2 linked regions of the Cupriavidus taiwanensis LMG 19424 genome follow. The protein of the gene in region 1 interacts with the protein of each later gene in a pairwise test. Links are inferred from orthologs where the notes say so. Each region holds a gene or a part of one and is shown on either strand. Other genes may lie near its edges. The genes, in order: ligA and leuS.

Evidence for each region.
Region 2: the proteins of ligA (region 1) and leuS interact in binary tests that used the Escherichia coli proteins (3 or more experiments, as listed by UniProt). The link is inferred for Cupriavidus taiwanensis LMG 19424 from one-to-one orthologs.

The regions. Positions count from the first base shown.
Region 1 is NC_010528.1:1,785,861-1,793,692, reverse strand. What follows is about bases 3,089-6,001. They hold ligA (NAD-dependent DNA ligase LigA), read left to right. Parts: upstream 3,089-3,436; coding sequence 3,437-5,566; downstream 5,567-6,001. Other genes in these bases: def (peptide deformylase), read left to right, coding at 5,582-6,001; RALTA_RS08160 (cell division protein ZipA C-terminal FtsZ-binding domain-containing protein), read left to right, coding at 3,089-3,423. Outside these bases: chromosome segregation protein SMC, read left to right, coding at 1-2,092; more of RALTA_RS08160, read left to right, coding at 2,089-3,088; more of def, read left to right, coding at 6,002-6,115; RALTA_RS08145 (pseudouridine synthase), read right to left, coding at 6,351-7,832. UniProt on the Escherichia coli protein: DNA ligase that catalyzes the formation of phosphodiester linkages between 5'-phosphoryl and 3'-hydroxyl groups in double-stranded DNA using NAD as a coenzyme and as the energy source for the reaction.
Region 2 is NC_010528.1:2,766,906-2,774,949, forward strand. Bases 1,794-4,918 are described here. They hold leuS (leucine--tRNA ligase), read right to left. Parts: upstream 4,616-4,918; coding sequence 1,994-4,615; downstream 1,794-1,993. Other genes in these bases: RALTA_RS12715 (LPS-assembly lipoprotein LptE), read right to left, coding at 1,794-1,949; dapB (4-hydroxy-tetrahydrodipicolinate reductase), read right to left, coding at 4,787-4,918. Outside these bases: RALTA_RS12705 (glutamate-5-semialdehyde dehydrogenase), read right to left, coding at 1-254; holA (DNA polymerase III subunit delta), read right to left, coding at 361-1,419; more of RALTA_RS12715, read right to left, coding at 1,434-1,793; more of dapB, read right to left, coding at 4,919-5,584; RALTA_RS12730 (outer membrane protein assembly factor BamE), read right to left, coding at 5,694-6,332; fur (ferric iron uptake transcriptional regulator), read left to right, coding at 6,579-7,010; RALTA_RS12740 (LysR family transcriptional regulator), read right to left, coding at 7,100-8,044.

The sequences.
Region 1 (7,832 bases):
GCAGGCGCGCGTGCACAGCGAAGCCGCCGCCATCGCTACGATTGAGGCGCGCCTGTCGGCGCTGCGCCAGCTGCAGGAAAACGTGCAGACCGACGGCAAGGTGCAGCCGTGGCTGGCCAAACATGAACTGTCCGAGCTGCCGCGGCTGTGGAAGAAAGTGCATATCGAGCCGGGCTGGGAGAACGCGCTCGAATCCGTGCTGCGTGAGAAGCTGGCCGCGCTGGAAGTGTCGAACCTGGACTGGGTCAAGGCCTTCCTGTCCGACGCGCCGCCGGCCAAGCTGGCGTTCTACTCGCCGCCGGCCGCCGCGCGTCCGCTGGAAACGCCCGCCGGCCTGCGCCCGCTGATGGCGCTGGTGCAGATCACCGAACCGGGCATCCGCGCGGTGATGCAGGACTGGCTCGCCGACGTCTATGTTGCCACCGACATGGCGCAGGCGCTGGCCGCGCGCAACACGCTGCCCGACGGTGCCTCGTTCGTGGTCGCCGAAGGCCACCTGGTGGGCCGTAACGCGATCCAGATCTACGCCGCCGATTCCGAGCAGGCCGGCATGCTCGCGCGCGAGCAGGAAATCGAAAACCTGCAGAAGCAGGCGCGCGCGCAGCTGCTGCTGTCCGACGAAGCCAAGACCGAGGCGGTGCGGGCGGAAGCCGCCTACACCCAGGCCAGCCAGGCGCTGGGCGAAGCGCGTGCGCGCGCCGAGCAGGCCACGCGCCGCGTGCACACGCTGCAGATGGACGTGCTCAAGCTGTCGCAGGCGATGGAGCGCTATGCCGCCCGCAGCGGACAGATCCGCGAGGAACTGGCAGAGATCCACGCGCAGATCGAAGAGCAGCGCGCCATCCGCGCAGAATCCGAAGCCAGCTTCGAGCAGCACGACGCCGCGCTGGCCGAGATGCAGGCCACCCACGAAGACCAGCAGATGGCCTTCGAGGCGCTGGACAGCAAGCTCTCGGGCGCGCGCCACCAGTTGCGCGACCTCGAGCGCGCCGCGCAGGAAGCGCTGTTTGCCGAGCGCAACCTGGCCAGCCGCATCGATGAGCTGCGCCGCAATATCCAGGTGGCGGCGGACCAGGCCGAGCGCATCGCCGAATCGCTCGAGAACGCCCGCGCCGAACTCGAGACCATCAACGAGCAGACCGCGCATACCGGCCTGCAGGAAGCGCTGGAGCGCCGTGCCGAGAAGGAAGAGAAGCTGACCATCGCGCGCACCGAGCTCGATGCGCTGTCGGCACAGCTGCGCCAGCACGACGAGCAGCGCCTGGCCGCCGAGCGCAGCCTGCAGCCGCTGCGCGACCGCATCACCGAGCTGCAGCTCAAGGAACAGGCCGCGCGCCTGAACCAGGAGCAGTTCAGCGAGCAGCTGAGCGCCGCCGCGGTGGACGAGGCCGCGCTGGCCGGCAAGCTGACCGGCGACCTGAAGCCGTCGTACCTGCAGGGCGAAGTCACGCGCATCAACAACGCCATCAATGCGCTGGGCCCGGTCAACATGGCCGCGCTCGACGAACTGGCCGCGGCGCGCGAGCGCAAGACCTTCCTCGACGCGCAGTCGGCCGACCTGAACGACGCCATCGGCACGCTGGAGGACGCGATCGCCAAGATCGACCAGGAGACCCGCGCGCTGCTGCAGGGCACCTTCGACCAGGTCAACCACCATTTCGGCGAGCTGTTCCCGTCGCTGTTCGGCGGCGGCCAGGCGCGCCTGATCATGACCGGCGAGGAAATCCTCGATGCCGGCGTGCAGGTGATGGCGCAGCCGCCGGGCAAGAAGAACTCGACCATCCACCTGCTGTCGGGCGGCGAGAAGGCGCTGACCGCGATCGCGCTGGTGTTCGCGATGTTCCAGCTGAACCCGGCGCCGTTCTGCCTGCTGGACGAGGTCGACGCGCCGCTGGACGACGCCAATACCGAGCGCTACGCCAATATGGTGGCGCGCATGTCGGACAAGACCCAATTCGTTTTCATCTCACATAACAAGATCGCCATGGAAATGGCTCATCAACTCATTGGCGTGACCATGCAGGAGCAGGGCGTTTCGCGTATCGTGGCCGTGGATATGGACGCGGCGGTGTCGATGGCGGAGGCAGCATGAACCTGAATATGGACCTGCAGACCGCGCTGATCGTCGCGGGCCTGGTTTTCGTGGTGCTGGTGTTCGGCTACAACCAGTGGCAGATCCGCAAGGCGCGCCGCCCGCGCGAGCTGCGGCCCGAAGACGACCTGCCGCCGATGCGCGAGCCGGTGGTTGGCCAGAGCACCGCGCCGGAGACCGTCGCACGCCTGCACGAAGCCGCGGCCGAGCAGCCGCCGCGGCGCGAGCCCACGCTGTCGCAGGCGCCGGCCAGTGCCGGCGCCGCGGTGGCTGACCGCAATCACGCCGCTGCCGCCGCGGCCGCGGCGGCCAGCACTGCCGATGCCGACGAAGCCGTCGCCGAGGAGGTAGCTGTCGGGGCTGCAGCGTCGCAGGCGTCGGCCGACGAAGCGGACGCTGCTGCCGCGGTGACGCCTGCCACGGCGCCTGCACCAGCAACCGTGTCTGCGCCGGCACCCGCTCCGGCTCCGGTCGCCGCCGTGCCGGACGGCCAGCCCGCGCCAGCCGTGGTCGATCCGCTGATCGACTGCATCGTGCCGCTGCACCTCGAACGCAAGGCTTCCGGCGACCGCATCCTGCCGCTGACCGGCCGCCTGCGCCGTGCCGGCACCAAGCCGGTCCACATCGAAGGCCTGCGCGCCGAAGCCAACGCCTGGGAACCTGTCACCGCCGGCCACCAGTATGAAGACCTGCAGGTGGGCGTGCAGCTGGCCAACCGCGGCGGCCCGCTCAATGCGCTGGAGTTCTCGGAATTCATCACCGCGGTGGAATCGCTGGCCGAGTCGCTCGACGCCTCGGCCGACCTGCCGGACATGGGCGAGACCGTGGCCAACGCGCGCGAGCTCGACGCCTTTGCCGCCGCCAGTGACGTGCAGCTGGGCGTCAATGTGATCTCCGACGGTGCACCGTGGTCGGCTGCCTATGTGCAGAACGTGGCCACGCAAGACGGGCTGGTGCTGTCGCGCGACGGCACCCGCTTTATCCGCTACCAGGCCAATGCCGAGGGCGTGCAGCGCCCGCTGTTCACGCTGCAGTTCGGCGACACCAACTTCCTGCGCGACGACCTCACCGTCAAGGCCGGCCGCCAGATCACGCTGCTGCTCGACGTGCCGGTGGCCGACCAGGGCGCCAAGCCGTTCAAGACCGTGTGCGAATACGGCCATACGCTGGCGCAGCGCATGGGCGCGCAGCTGGTCGACGACAATATGCGGCCGCTGACCGAAGCGTCGTTCGTCGCCATCTTCAACCAGCTCGAAGCGCTGTACCAGAAGCTGGAAGCGCGCGGCATGCCGGCCGGTTCGCCGGTGGCGCTGCGCCTGTTCAGCAACTAGCCGGAGCCTGCCCATGACCGCAAAACACCGCGGCGCGCAGGCAGAGGCCTCCGCGCCCGCCGGCGCCTTGCCGGCCGACGCCGCCGCCAGCCGCGTAGCCTGGCTGCGTGAAGAGCTGGACCGCCACAACTACCAGTATTACGTGCTGGACGCGCCCACCGTTCCCGATGCGGAATACGACGCGCTGTTCAGCGAACTGATGGCGCTGGAACTCGAGCATCCCGAGCTGCAGACGCCCGACTCGCCCACCCAGCGTGTGGGCGGCGAGCCGTTGTCCGCGTTCGACTCGGTGCGGCACCGCGTGCCGATGCTGTCGCTCAACAACGCCTTTGCCGACGAGGACGTGCTGAACTTCGACCGCCGCTGCGCGCAGGGGCTGGGCCGCACCGCCCCGGCAGCAGGCGAGGCCGACCTGTTCAGCGCCGCCGACGCGGTCGAATACGCGTGCGAGCTGAAGTTCGACGGCCTGGCCATGTCGCTGCGCTATGAAGACGGCCGCCTGGTTCAGGCCGCCACCCGCGGCGATGGCGAGACCGGCGAGGACGTCACCGTCAACGTGCGCACCATCAAGGCGATCCCGCTCAAGCTGCGCGGCCAGGCGCCCGCGGTGCTGGAGGTTCGCGGCGAGGTTTTCATGTTCCGCCGCGACTTCGACAAGCTCAACGCGCGCCAGGCCGAGGCCGGCGAAAAGACCTTCGTCAATCCGCGCAACGCCGCCGCGGGCAGCCTGCGCCAGCTCGATCCGCGCATCACCGCGAGGCGTCCGCTGTCGTTCTTCGCCTACGGTCTGGGCGAGCTGCAGGGCGTTGAGCGCCCGCCCACCCACAGCGCCATGCTCGACGGCTTCGCCGCGCTGGGTTTGCCGGTGTGCAAGGACCGCGCGGTGGTGAAGGGCGCGCAAGGGCTGCTGGATTTCTACCGCGATATCGGCAAGCGCCGTGACGACCTGCCCTACGACATCGATGGCGTGGTCTACAAGGTCAACGCGCTGGCCGAGCAGGAGCGCCTGGGCTTTGTCTCGCGCGCGCCGCGCTTTGCGCTGGCGCACAAGTTCCCGGCGCAGGAAATGACCACCGTCGTCGAGGACATCGAGGTGCAGGTCGGCCGCACCGGCGCAATCACGCCGGTGGCGCGGCTCAGGCCGGTGTTCGTCGGCGGCGTGACCGTGACCAATGCCACGCTGCACAACGAGGACGAGATCCGCCGCAAGGACGTGCATGTTGGCGACACCGTGATCGTGCGCCGCGCCGGCGACGTGATCCCGGAAGTCGTCGCCGTGGTGGCCGAGCGCCGCCCGGCGGACGCGCGCGCCTTCGTGATGCCGACCGCCTGCCCGGTGTGCGGCTCGCATATCGAGAAGCTGGAAGACGAAGCCATTGCCCGCTGCACCGGCGGCCTGATCTGCGCGGCGCAGCGCAAGCAATCGCTGCTGCATTTCGCGCAGCGGCGCGCCATGGATATCGAAGGCCTGGGCGACAGGCTGGTCGAGCAGCTGGTCGACCAGGGCATCGTGCGCACGCCGGCCGACCTGTACAAGCTTGGCGTCGCCAAGCTGGCCGCGCTGGAGCGCATGGCGGACAAGTCGGCCGCCAACCTGGTGGCGGCGATCGACAAGTCGCGCGCGACCACCATGAACCGCTTCATTTTCGCGCTTGGCATCCGCCACGTCGGCGAAGCGACCGCCAAGGACCTGGCCCGGCACTTCGGCAAGCTCGATGCGCTGATGGCGGCCGACGAAGCCGCCCTGCTGGAGGTCAACGATGTCGGCCCGGTGGTGGCGCAGTCGATCGCGCACTTCTTCGCCGAGCCGCACAATGTCGAGGTCATCGAGCAACTGCGCGCCGCGGGCGTACACTGGCCGGAAAGCGAGCCGGTGGCAAAGTCGCCGGCGCCGCTGTCGGGCAAGACCTTTGTCCTGACCGGGACGCTGCCGACCTTGTCGCGCGAAGACGCCAAGGAACTGCTGGAAGCCGCCGGCGCCAAGGTGGCGGGGTCGGTGTCGAAGAAGACCGACTACGTGGTTGCCGGCGCCGAGGCCGGCAGCAAGCTGGACAAGGCCGAGGCGCTGGGCGTGCCGGTGCTGGACGAGGCCGGCATGCTGGCGCTGCTGGCGCAGGCAGGCGCCGCGCCGGCCGAGGAATAACCGGGGAACGGAACCATGATCCGCGAGATTCTAAAGATGGGTGATCCGCGCCTGCTGCAGGTGGCGCGGCCGGTGGAGCGCTTCAACACGCCGGAGCTGCGCACGCTGATCGAAGACATGTTCGACACCATGGACCACGCCAACGGCGCGGGCCTGGCCGCGCCGCAGATCGGCGTCGACCTGCAGGTGGTGATCTTCGGCTTCGACCGCAATCCGCGCTACCCGGACGCGCCCACCGTGCCCAAGACCGTATTGATCAACCCCGTGCTGGAAATGCAGTCCGACGAGATGGAGGACGGCTGGGAGGGCTGCCTGTCGGTGCCGGGCCTGCGCGGCGTGGTGCCGCGCCACCTGCGGCTGAAGTACAGCGGCTACGACCTGATGGGCAACCGCATCGAGCGCGTGGCCGAGGGCTTCCATGCGCGCGTGGTGCAGCATGAGTGCGACCATCTGCAGGGGATTCTTTATCCGATGCGGATCAAGGATTTTTCGAACTTCGGGTTTACCGAGGTGCTGTTTCCGGATTTGCCGGCGAATAGCGACGATTGAATGGCAATGCCAATCGGCACGCTGCCGGTTTGCTCCCCTCTCCCGCTTGCGGGAGAGGGGCAGGGGGAGAGGGCAGGCGCTGGCATACCGACGCCTGTCACTTCGTCGACATGCCGGCCCTCTCCCCAACCCTCTCCCGCAAGCGGGAGAGGGAGCACGCAATCGGTACAGGGATGAGGCGGTGGCGATTGCCCACCCCCCCGAAAAAAGCGGCCATTCCGGCCGCTTTTTCACATCAGAACTTCTCGAACTGCCCCAGGAACCGCCACTTGCCCGGCGGCAGATCGCCCAGCACCACGCGCCCCATGCGCACGCGCTTGAGGCCCACCACCTGCAGCCCCACCTGTTCGCACATGCGGCGGATCTGGCGCTTGCGGCCCTCGCGCAGCACGAAGCGCAGCTGCTCTTCGTTCTGCCAGCTGACCTTGGCCGGCTTGAGCGGCACGCCGTCCAGCGACAGGCCGTGGCGCAGCAGTTCCAGGTCATCGGCCGGGAATTCGGCGCTGATGTTGCGCTCGACCGGCCCGTGCGGCGAGTGCCAGACCACGCGCACCAGGTATTCCTTCTCGACGGTCGAATCTTCGCCGATCAGCGCGCGCGCGACCCGGCCGTCCTGGGTCAGCACCAGCAGGCCGGTGGAGTCGATATCGAGGCGGCCGGCCGGCGCCAGGTTCTTGCGTTGCCACGGCGCAAAGCGCTTGCGCGTGGGGTCGCCTTCCCACTGGTTCTCCGGAGCGAACAGCGCCGCGGCGGGCTCGTAGCCATCCTCGGCCTGCCCGGAAACGTAGCCCACCGGCTTGTTCAGCAGCACGGTGACGCGCTCGCCTTGCTCGGAGCGCGCTTCCTGCAGGATCTCGATCTCGGCGTCCGGGCGGATGCGGCTGCCGAGTTCGGTCACGGGCTTGCCGTCGACCAGCACCCAGCCGCGCGGGATCCATTCGTCGGCCTCGCGGCGCGAGCACAGGCCGAGTTCGGACATGCGCTTGGACAGGCGTACCAGGCCGTCGTCGTGGCTGGATTCGTCGCGCGGCGCCGCGGGCGCTTCGCGGCGCGAAGCTGGCGCCGGGGCGCGTTCCGGGCGTGCGGGCCCGGCGGTGCGGATACGGTCGGCCGCGTCGCTGAAGCGGCGTGCCGGTGCCGTGCCTTCGCGGCGGCGCTCGCCCGACGGCGCGGGGCGGGCGCGCCGCTCGTCGTCGCCATGGCGGCGCGGGCGCGAGTCGGCGCCTTCGAAGCGGCGAGGGCGCTTGTCGTCGTCACCAAAGCGGCGCGGGCGGGTGTCAGCGCCTTCGAAGCGGCGCGGGCGCGGCTCGCCACGGTCGTCGCCAGTGCGGCGCGGACGGTTGTCGTCGTCGCCATAGCGGCGCGGCGGGCGCGACTCGCTGCTTTCGAAGCGGCGCGGCCGCGCCTCGCCACGGTCGTCGCCAGTGCGGCGCGGACGGTTGTCGTCGTCGCCATAGCGGCGCGGCGGGCGCGACTCGCTGCCTTCGAAACGGCGCGGGCGTGCTTCGCCGCGGTCATCGCCATAGCGGCGCGGACGGCTTTCGTCGTCGCCGAAGCGGCGCGGCGGGCGCGACTCGCTGCCTTCGAAGCGGCGCGGACGCGCTTCGCCGCGGTCATCGCCAGCACGGCGTGGACGATTGTCGTCGTCGCCGAAGCGGCGCGGCGGGCGCGACTCGCTGCCTTCGAAGCGGCGTGGGCGCGCTTCGCCGCGGTCATC
Region 2 (8,044 bases), 980 kb from region 1 along the record:
GCCATGGTGGCAATGGCCTTGTCCGACAGCGTCAGGCGGTCGACGAAGGCGGCGTCCTGGCCGTTGGCGCGGGCGCGCTCGACGTCGCGCGCGTTGACGGCCTTGAGCTGGTCGGCATCGCGGCGGATCGCGGCGGCGATGGTCAGCAGCGCACGGTTCTTGTCGGCGGTGGAGGCACGCGCGATCGCGCGCGACGCCGCGCGGGCCTGGCGGCCGACGCGGTCCATGTATTGGTTGAGGTCGAACTCGGTCATGTCAGTGGCCGGGGGAAAGGCCGTGTCAGTGTGTGTTCCTCCCCTCTCCCGCGCGCGGGAGAGGGGAGCAAACCTTCGGCGAGCAAACGCCTCAGGAACGCAACTCCTAGCGCGCAATCATCAGCGCCAGCTGCTGCAAGCCGTCCCACGGCTCCGCCGGCAGCGGCGCGGCGCCTGGCGGCGGCAGGTCCTGCAGGCCCTTGACCTGGCGGTCCAGTCGCGCGGCCAGCGCCAAGGCTGCTTCCAGCCGTGGCTGCGCCAGGCGTTGCGCGGCCTGCGGCACCAGCCGCTCGCGCGGGCCCCAGACGCGCAGTTCGCGCATCAGCACGCCCGCCGGCTTGCCGGCCGCCAGCCCTTGCCGGACCTTGGATAATACGCGAATTTCCTCGGTCAGCGCCCACAGCACCAGCACCGTGGCCTCGCCCTCGCCGCGCAGCCCTTCGAGCATGCGCACCAGCCGCGGCACGTCGCCCGACAACATGGATTCCGACAGCTTGAACACGTCGTAGCGGGCCACGTTCAGCACCGCGTCGTGCACCTGCTCGAAGCTCAGTTCGCCGGGCGGGTACAGCAGGCCCAGCTTCTGGATTTCCTGGTGCGCCGCCAGCAGGTTGCCCTCGACCTTGTCGGCGATGAACTGCAGCGCGCGCCGGCCAGGCTCACCGCCTTGCACGCGCTGCTGCTGCAGCGCCAGCCGCTCGCCGACCCACGCCGGCAAGCGGGTGCGGTCCACGGTGTCGACCTTGATCGACACGCCGGCGCCTTCCAGCGCCTGGAACCAGGCCGACTTGGACGCGGCAAAGTCCAGCCGCGGCAGCGTCACCAGCATCACCACATCGGGCGACGGCTGCGCGGCCACGGCGCGCAGCGCCTCGCCGCCATCCTTGCCCGGCTTGCCCGACGGAATGCGCAGCTCGACGATCTTGCGGTCGCCGAACAGCGACATCGACTGCTGCGCCTCGACCAGCCGGCCCCAGTGAAAGCCCCGCTCGGCCACCAGCACCTCGCGTTCGGAGAAGCCCGCTTCCCGCGCCGTGGCACGCAGGCGGTCGACCGCCTCCAGCACCAGCAGGTGCTCGTCGCCGTGCACCACGTACAGCGGCGCCAGCCCCTTGGCCTTGGCCTGGCGCAGGTGCGCGTCGAGCCCGTCGAGCTTGAGCTGCATGCCGGCCCGCGCGCTCAGATCGCCTTGACCGCGGCCAGCCGGCGCATCAGCTGCTGCACGATATCGCGCTGCATGTCGCGGTACAGCTGCTGCTCTTCGTAGTCCTTGGCCAGCGTGTTGGCTTCGTTGTAGGTCAGGTCGCGCGTCAGCACCAGCTGCGACGGCGCGATCAGCTCCTTGCCGGCGGCATCGCGCAGGCGGAAGGTGAAGCGCTGGGTCAGGCGGTATTCACGCACCACGCCCTCGGTCGTGATCGACAGGATGGTCTTGGTGCGGGTGTCCTGCAGCACGTCCAGCAGCGCGTCGGCCTCTTTCTGGTCGGCCACCACCTGGGTGTCGGAGCCGCCGCGGATGGCGCGGCGCAGGTCCGCGCCCATCAGCGAGTTGGGCGGGATGCCGATATACAGCCGCTTGAAGGCGAAGTCCGAGTTGCCGCGCAGATGGAAGCCGCAGCCGGCCAGCAGGCCCGTGGCCGGCACTGCCAGCAGGGCCGCGAGCAGCTTGCGGCGTCCCAGGTTCAGTCGCTTCATGGTTGGCGATTCCTTTGTCAGGTTCCGGCGGGCGGACGGCGCTGTCAAAGCACCACGTTGACCAGGCGGCCAGGCACCACCACGATCTTCTTCGGGGCCTTGCCCTCGGCGAACTTGGCCACGGTATCGCTGGCGGCGGCGGTGGCCTCGATGGCCGCACGGTCGGCGTCGGCGGGCACGGTAATGCTGCCGCGCACCTTGCCGTTGATCTGCAGCACCAGTTCGATCTCGCTGCGCACCAGCGCGGCTTCATCGACCTGCGGCCACGGGGCGTCAAGCAGGTCGCCGGCCTCGGCGGCATAGCCCAGCTGCTCCCACAGGCCGTGGGTGATGTGCGGCACCACCGGGTACAGCACGCGCAGCAGGATGCCGAAGCACTCGCGGCGCGCCGCCGGCGACGCGGTCTTGGCGTCGTCCAGCGCGTTCAGCATCTTCATCGTGGCGGACACCACGGTGTTGTACTGGATGCGCTGGTAGTCGTAGTTGGCCTGCTTGAGCACGCCGTGGATCTCGCGGCGCAGCTCGGCATCGTCCGCGCCCGGCGCGCCGGCGGCGCCGTCACGGATCGCGGCGGCATTGGCATAGCCGTAGTTCCACACGCGGCGCAGGAAGCGCGACGCGCCCTCCACGCCCGAGCCGCTCCACTCGAGCTGCTGCTCGGGCGGCGCGGCGAACATCACGAACAGGCGCGCGGTGTCGGCGCCGTACTGGTCGATCAGCGCCTGCGGGTCGATGCCGTTGTTCTTGGACTTCGACATCTTCTCGATGCCGCCGATCACCACCGGCTGGCCGTCGGCCTTCAGCGTGGCGCCCATCGGGCGGCCGCGCTCGTCGGTCTGCACGTCGACGTCGGCCGGGTTGTACCAGTGCTTCTTGCCCGAGGCGTCTTCGCGGTAGAAGGTCTCGTTCAGCACCATGCCCTGCGTCAGCAGGTTGGCGAACGGCTCGTCGAACTTGACCAGGCCCAGGTCGCGCATGACCTTGGTCCAGAAGCGCGCATACAGCAGGTGCAGGATCGCGTGCTCGATACCGCCGATGTACTGGTCCATCGGCATCCAGTAGTCGTTGCGGGCATCGACCATGGTGTCGGCGTCCGGGCAGGTATAGCGCATGTAGTACCAGCACGAATCGATGAAGGTATCCATCGTGTCGGTCTCGCGGCGCGCCGGCTTGCCGCACGACGGGCAGGTGCACTGCAGGAAGCGCGGATCCTTGGCCAGCGGGTTGCCGGTGCCGTCCGGCACCAGGTCTTCGGGCAGCACCACCGGCAGGTCCTGCTCGGGCACCGGCACCACGCCGCAGCTGTCGCAATGGATCAGCGGGATCGGCGTGCCCCAGTAGCGCTGGCGCGAGATGCCCCAGTCGCGCAGGCGCCAGGTAGTCTTCTTCTCGCCCAGGCCCATCGCGCCCAGGTCGGCGGCGATGGCTTCGACCGCGGCCTGGTAGCCGAGGCCGTCATACTTGCCGCTGTGGATGCAGGTGCCGTTTTCCTTGTCGCCGTACCATTCCTGCCAGGCTTCGGTCGAGTACGGCTGGCCCTTCACGTCGATCACCTGCTTGATCGGCAGGCTGTACTTGTTGGCGAAGGCGAAGTCGCGCTCGTCGTGCGCGGGCACGCCCATTACGGCGCCGTCGCCATAGCTCATCAGCACGTAGTTGCCGACCCACACATCGACCTTGTCGCCGGTCAGCGGGTGCACGACCTGCAGGCCGGTCGGCATGCCCTTCTTCTCCATGGTCGCCATGTCGGCTTCCATGACCGAGCCGTGCTTGCATTCGTCGATGAAGGCAGCCAGTTCGGGGTTGTTCAGCGCGGCGTGCGTGGCCAGCGGGTGCTCGGCGGCGACCGCGCAGAAGGTCACGCCCATGATGGTGTCGGCGCGCGTGGTGAAGACGTAGAGCTTGCCGTCGTTGATCGGCTTGCCGTCTTCGCCCGGGATGTCATGGGTGAAGGCGAAACGCACGCCCACGCTCTTGCCGATCCAGTTCTGCTGCATCACCTTGACGCGCTCGGGCCAGCCCAGGCCGTCCAGGTCGCCCAGCAGTTCCTCCGCATACTCGGTGATGCGCAGGTAGTACATCGGGATCTCGCGCTTCTCGACCACCGCGCCCGAGCGCCAGCCGCGGCCGTCGATGACCTGCTCGTTGGCCAGCACGGTCTGGTCTACCGGGTCCCAGTTGACGGTGCCGGTCTTGCGGTAGGCGATGCCCTTTTCCAGCATCTTCAGGAACAGCCACTGGTTCCAGCGGTAGTAGTCCGGGCTGCAGGTGGCGACCTCGCGCGACCAGTCGATCGCCAGGCCCATCGACTGCATCTGCTTCTTCATGTAAGCGATGTTGTCGTAGGTCCAGGCGGCCGGCGCCACGCCGTTGTTCAGCGCGGCGTTTTCCGCCGGCATGCCGAAGGCGTCCCAGCCCATCGGCATCAGCACGTTGTTGCCGTTCATGCGCAGGTAGCGCGCCATCACATCGTTGATGGTGTAGTTGCGCACGTGCCCCATGTGCAGCTTGCCCGACGGGTACGGCAGCATCGAGCAGGCATAGAACTTGGGCTTCTCCTTGCCGTCGGGCCCGGCCGCATGCTCCGACACGCGATAGGCGTCGATGGCTTGCCAGTGCTGCTGGGCGGCTTGTTCAACGGCGGAAGGAAGGTATTTGTCTTGCATGGTCGGGACAGCGGTCAAGGACAGCGTCTGCGCGGCAACTGGCCTGCCGGCATCCGGGAAGATTCGTTCGAAGGTAAGCGGCGGGAGCCAGTGTGGGCGCCCGCCCGGCGTGCAATGCTAAAGCAATCGATTATAACCGTGGCGGCAGTGCTGGCCGCCCCGGGGCCGGCCTTACTTCAGGCCCAGCACGTCCTGCATGTCGAACAGCCCGGTCGGCTTGTCGGCCAGGAAACGGGCCGAACGCACCGCGCCGTCGGCATACGACTGGCGGCTCGACGACTTGTGGCTGATCTCGATGCGCTCGCCGATGCCGGCGAACATCACGGTGTGGTCGCCGACGATGTCGCCGCCGCGGATGGTGGCAAAGCCGATCGAATTGGGATCGCGCTCGCCGGTATGGCCTTCGCGGGCAAAGACCCCGCAGGTCTTCAGGTCGCGGCCCAGCGCATCGGCGATCACTTCGCCCATCTTCAGCGCGGTGCCCGACGGGGCGTCGACCTTGAAGCGGTGGTGGGCCTCGATCACCTCGATGTCATAGCCGGTCGACAGCAGTTTGGCCGCCACTTCCAGCAGCTTGAAGGTGGCATTGACGCCGACGCTGAAGTTGGCGGCAAAGACGATGCCGATCGATTTGGCAGCCTCGGCCAGCGCGGCCTTGCCGGCCTCGTCGAAGCCGGTGGTGCCGACCACCATCTTGACGCCCAGCTGCTTTGCCGCGGCCAGGTGCACCAGCGTGCCTTCCGGACGGGTGAAGTCGATCAGGCAGTCCGCACCGGCCAGCCCGGCTTCCAGGTCCGCCGTGATCGCGACACCGGTGTTGCGGCCCAGGAACAGGCCGGCATCCTGGCCCAGCGCCGGCGAGCCCGGCACGTCGAGCGCGCCCGACAGCGTCACGCCTTCGGTGTTCAGCACTTGTTCGATCAGCATGCGGCCCATGCGGCCCGATGCGCCTGCAATGGCGATGTTCATGGTGTCTGGCTCTGCGGAATATGCGCGGTGCGCGAAAGGGAAGCGAGCCGGCCATGCCTGGCCGGCCCGGAAAACCGGCAGCGCGCCGGCGGCCGGCGCGCGTGATAGATCAGTTGGCGGCTGGCTTGGCCGCGTCGGCGGGCGCGGTCGCCTGGGCCGGCGCCGACGGTTCGGCGGCGGGCTGCGCCGGTTGTGCGGCGGCGCTGGGCGCTTCCGGCTGCTGCGCCTGGCGCGGCACGAAGTTCTCGACCGTGGTCTGCTGCTCGGCCGGTGCCGGGGCGGCGGCCGCGCTGGTGGAGATCTTGCCCGGCGTCTGCTCCTTGAGCGCCTTTTTCATGCCGTCGATTTCGGCGATCAGCTCATACTCGGACGGCAGTTCGTCGCCGCCAAACTTGACCAGGCGGTCGCCGTCGAAGAACACCGTGTAGCGGCGCTGCTGCACCACCGAGGTATTGCCGCGGCGGAACGAAAACACATAATCCCAGCGGTTGGCGTGGAACACGTCGGTCAGCAGCGGCGTGCCGAGCAGGAACTTGACCTGGTCGCGGGTCATGCCTTCGCGCAGCTGCGAAGCGGCTTCGCGCGAGACGAAGTTACCCTGCACGATGTTGATCCGGTACGGCGTGATGGCGTTGGCTACCTTGCGCGAGGTGGAATCGTAGGCCGAGCAGGCGCCGGCCAGCAGGGCCGCGGCGAGCAGGGAGACAACCAGCGTCGGACGCATGGCGGACGAACGGATAGAACGCATGGATCTCGTTTCCGGAGGGAAAGAAAAGTAACGCGGCAGAGAACGGACTGTGTGGGCATGAAAACGGCGCAAAATGCGCCGATTGCACCACACGAGCGGATGGCATCTGCCGCCGCAACCACATGGGTCGGCAAGCTTGCCGGACACGCGACGCCGACCTGTGGACATCGTCGGCGCGAGCGACTTTTGCTGCCAAAACCCTTATGATTCAACTATCCAGACATTGTACTCTAGGGAGTCACCCACATGCCGAGTCCGGCGGACCTCAAGAATATCGGGCTGAAGGCCACCGTGCCCAGGCTGAAGATTCTTGAAATTTTTCAGACCAGCGAACAGCGGCACCTGAGCGCGGAAGACGTCTACCGCATCCTGCTCAACGAGCACATGGATATCGGCCTGGCCACCGTCTACCGCGTGCTGACCCAGTTCGAGCAGGCCGGGCTGCTGTCGCGCAACAACTTCGAGTCCGGCAAGGCCATCTTCGAACTCAACGAAGGCAAGCACCACGACCACCTGGTGTGCCTGGATTGCGGCCGGGTCGAAGAGTTCTTCGATTCCGAGATCGAGCAGCGCCAGCAAAGCATTGCGCGCGAGCGCGGCTTTACCCTGCAGGAACACGCGTTGTCGCTGTACGGCAACTGCACCAAGACCAACTGTCCCCACAGACCCAAACGATAAGCCGCTCGCTCCCCGGGCGGAGCGCAGAAGGGCAACAAAAAACCGGCGCCAGGCGCCGGTTTTTTGTTGGAGGCCAGCCGCCGCTGCGGTCAGCGCGCCTGCAGGTCCTGCAGGTCCTGCTCGCTCACCACCCGTGCCGGGCGTGCCGGCGGCAGGCCGACGAACTCCCCCACCACCTGGCGGAACAGGCCGCGCGCCCACACCAGCATCGGGTGGGTGTTGCGGCTGCGGTGCCAGAACATGTTCAGGCCGAGCGTGGTGTTCAGCTCCGCCGGCAGCGGGAAGGCCTTCAGCCCATAGGTCTCGCAGGCCATGTCCTTGGTCAGCGCGTTGACCGTGAAGATCATGTCCGTCTGCGAGGCCAGTTCGGCCTGGGCACGCCACGAATGCACCGTCAGCGATGCATTGCGCTTCAGGCCGCGCTGCTGCAGCGCGTAGTCGAGCGGGATCAGCGAAGGGGCAGGACGGCCGGAGCCACCGGAATGCGCCATGAAGATATGGCCGCAGTCCAGGTATTGCTCGAGCGTGCAGTGGCCCTTCAGCACCGGATGGTCCTTGCGGGCGCACACCCACAGGTTCAGCGACGTCACCATTTCCTCGACGATTTCCGGATGTCGGGTCGGGAATGGCGAGAATGCCAGGTCGAGTTCATTGGCGCGCATCGACGCCACATCGGTTTCCCAGGAGTGGGACTCGACCAGCTTGATATGCAGGTCCGGCGCGAGCGCCTTGATGCGCAGCACGAAGCGGTTGAAGACCGTATCGCCGAGTTCCGCGGCAAAGCCGATGCTTAGCGTGCCGGTGGCGGTGGCCGGATCGAAGTTGTCCGCGTCGCCCTCGTTGATCGAGGACCACAGGTCCAGCATGTCGCGGATCTTAGGGCCCAGCTCGAGCGCGCGCGGCGTCGGCGTCAGCCCGTGCGGGACGCGGATAAAGAGTGGATCGTCAAAGATTTCGCGCAGCCTGCCCAGCGAATGCGAGACCGCCGGCGCGGTCATGTGCATCTTCTCAGCCACGTAGGTGGCATTACGCTT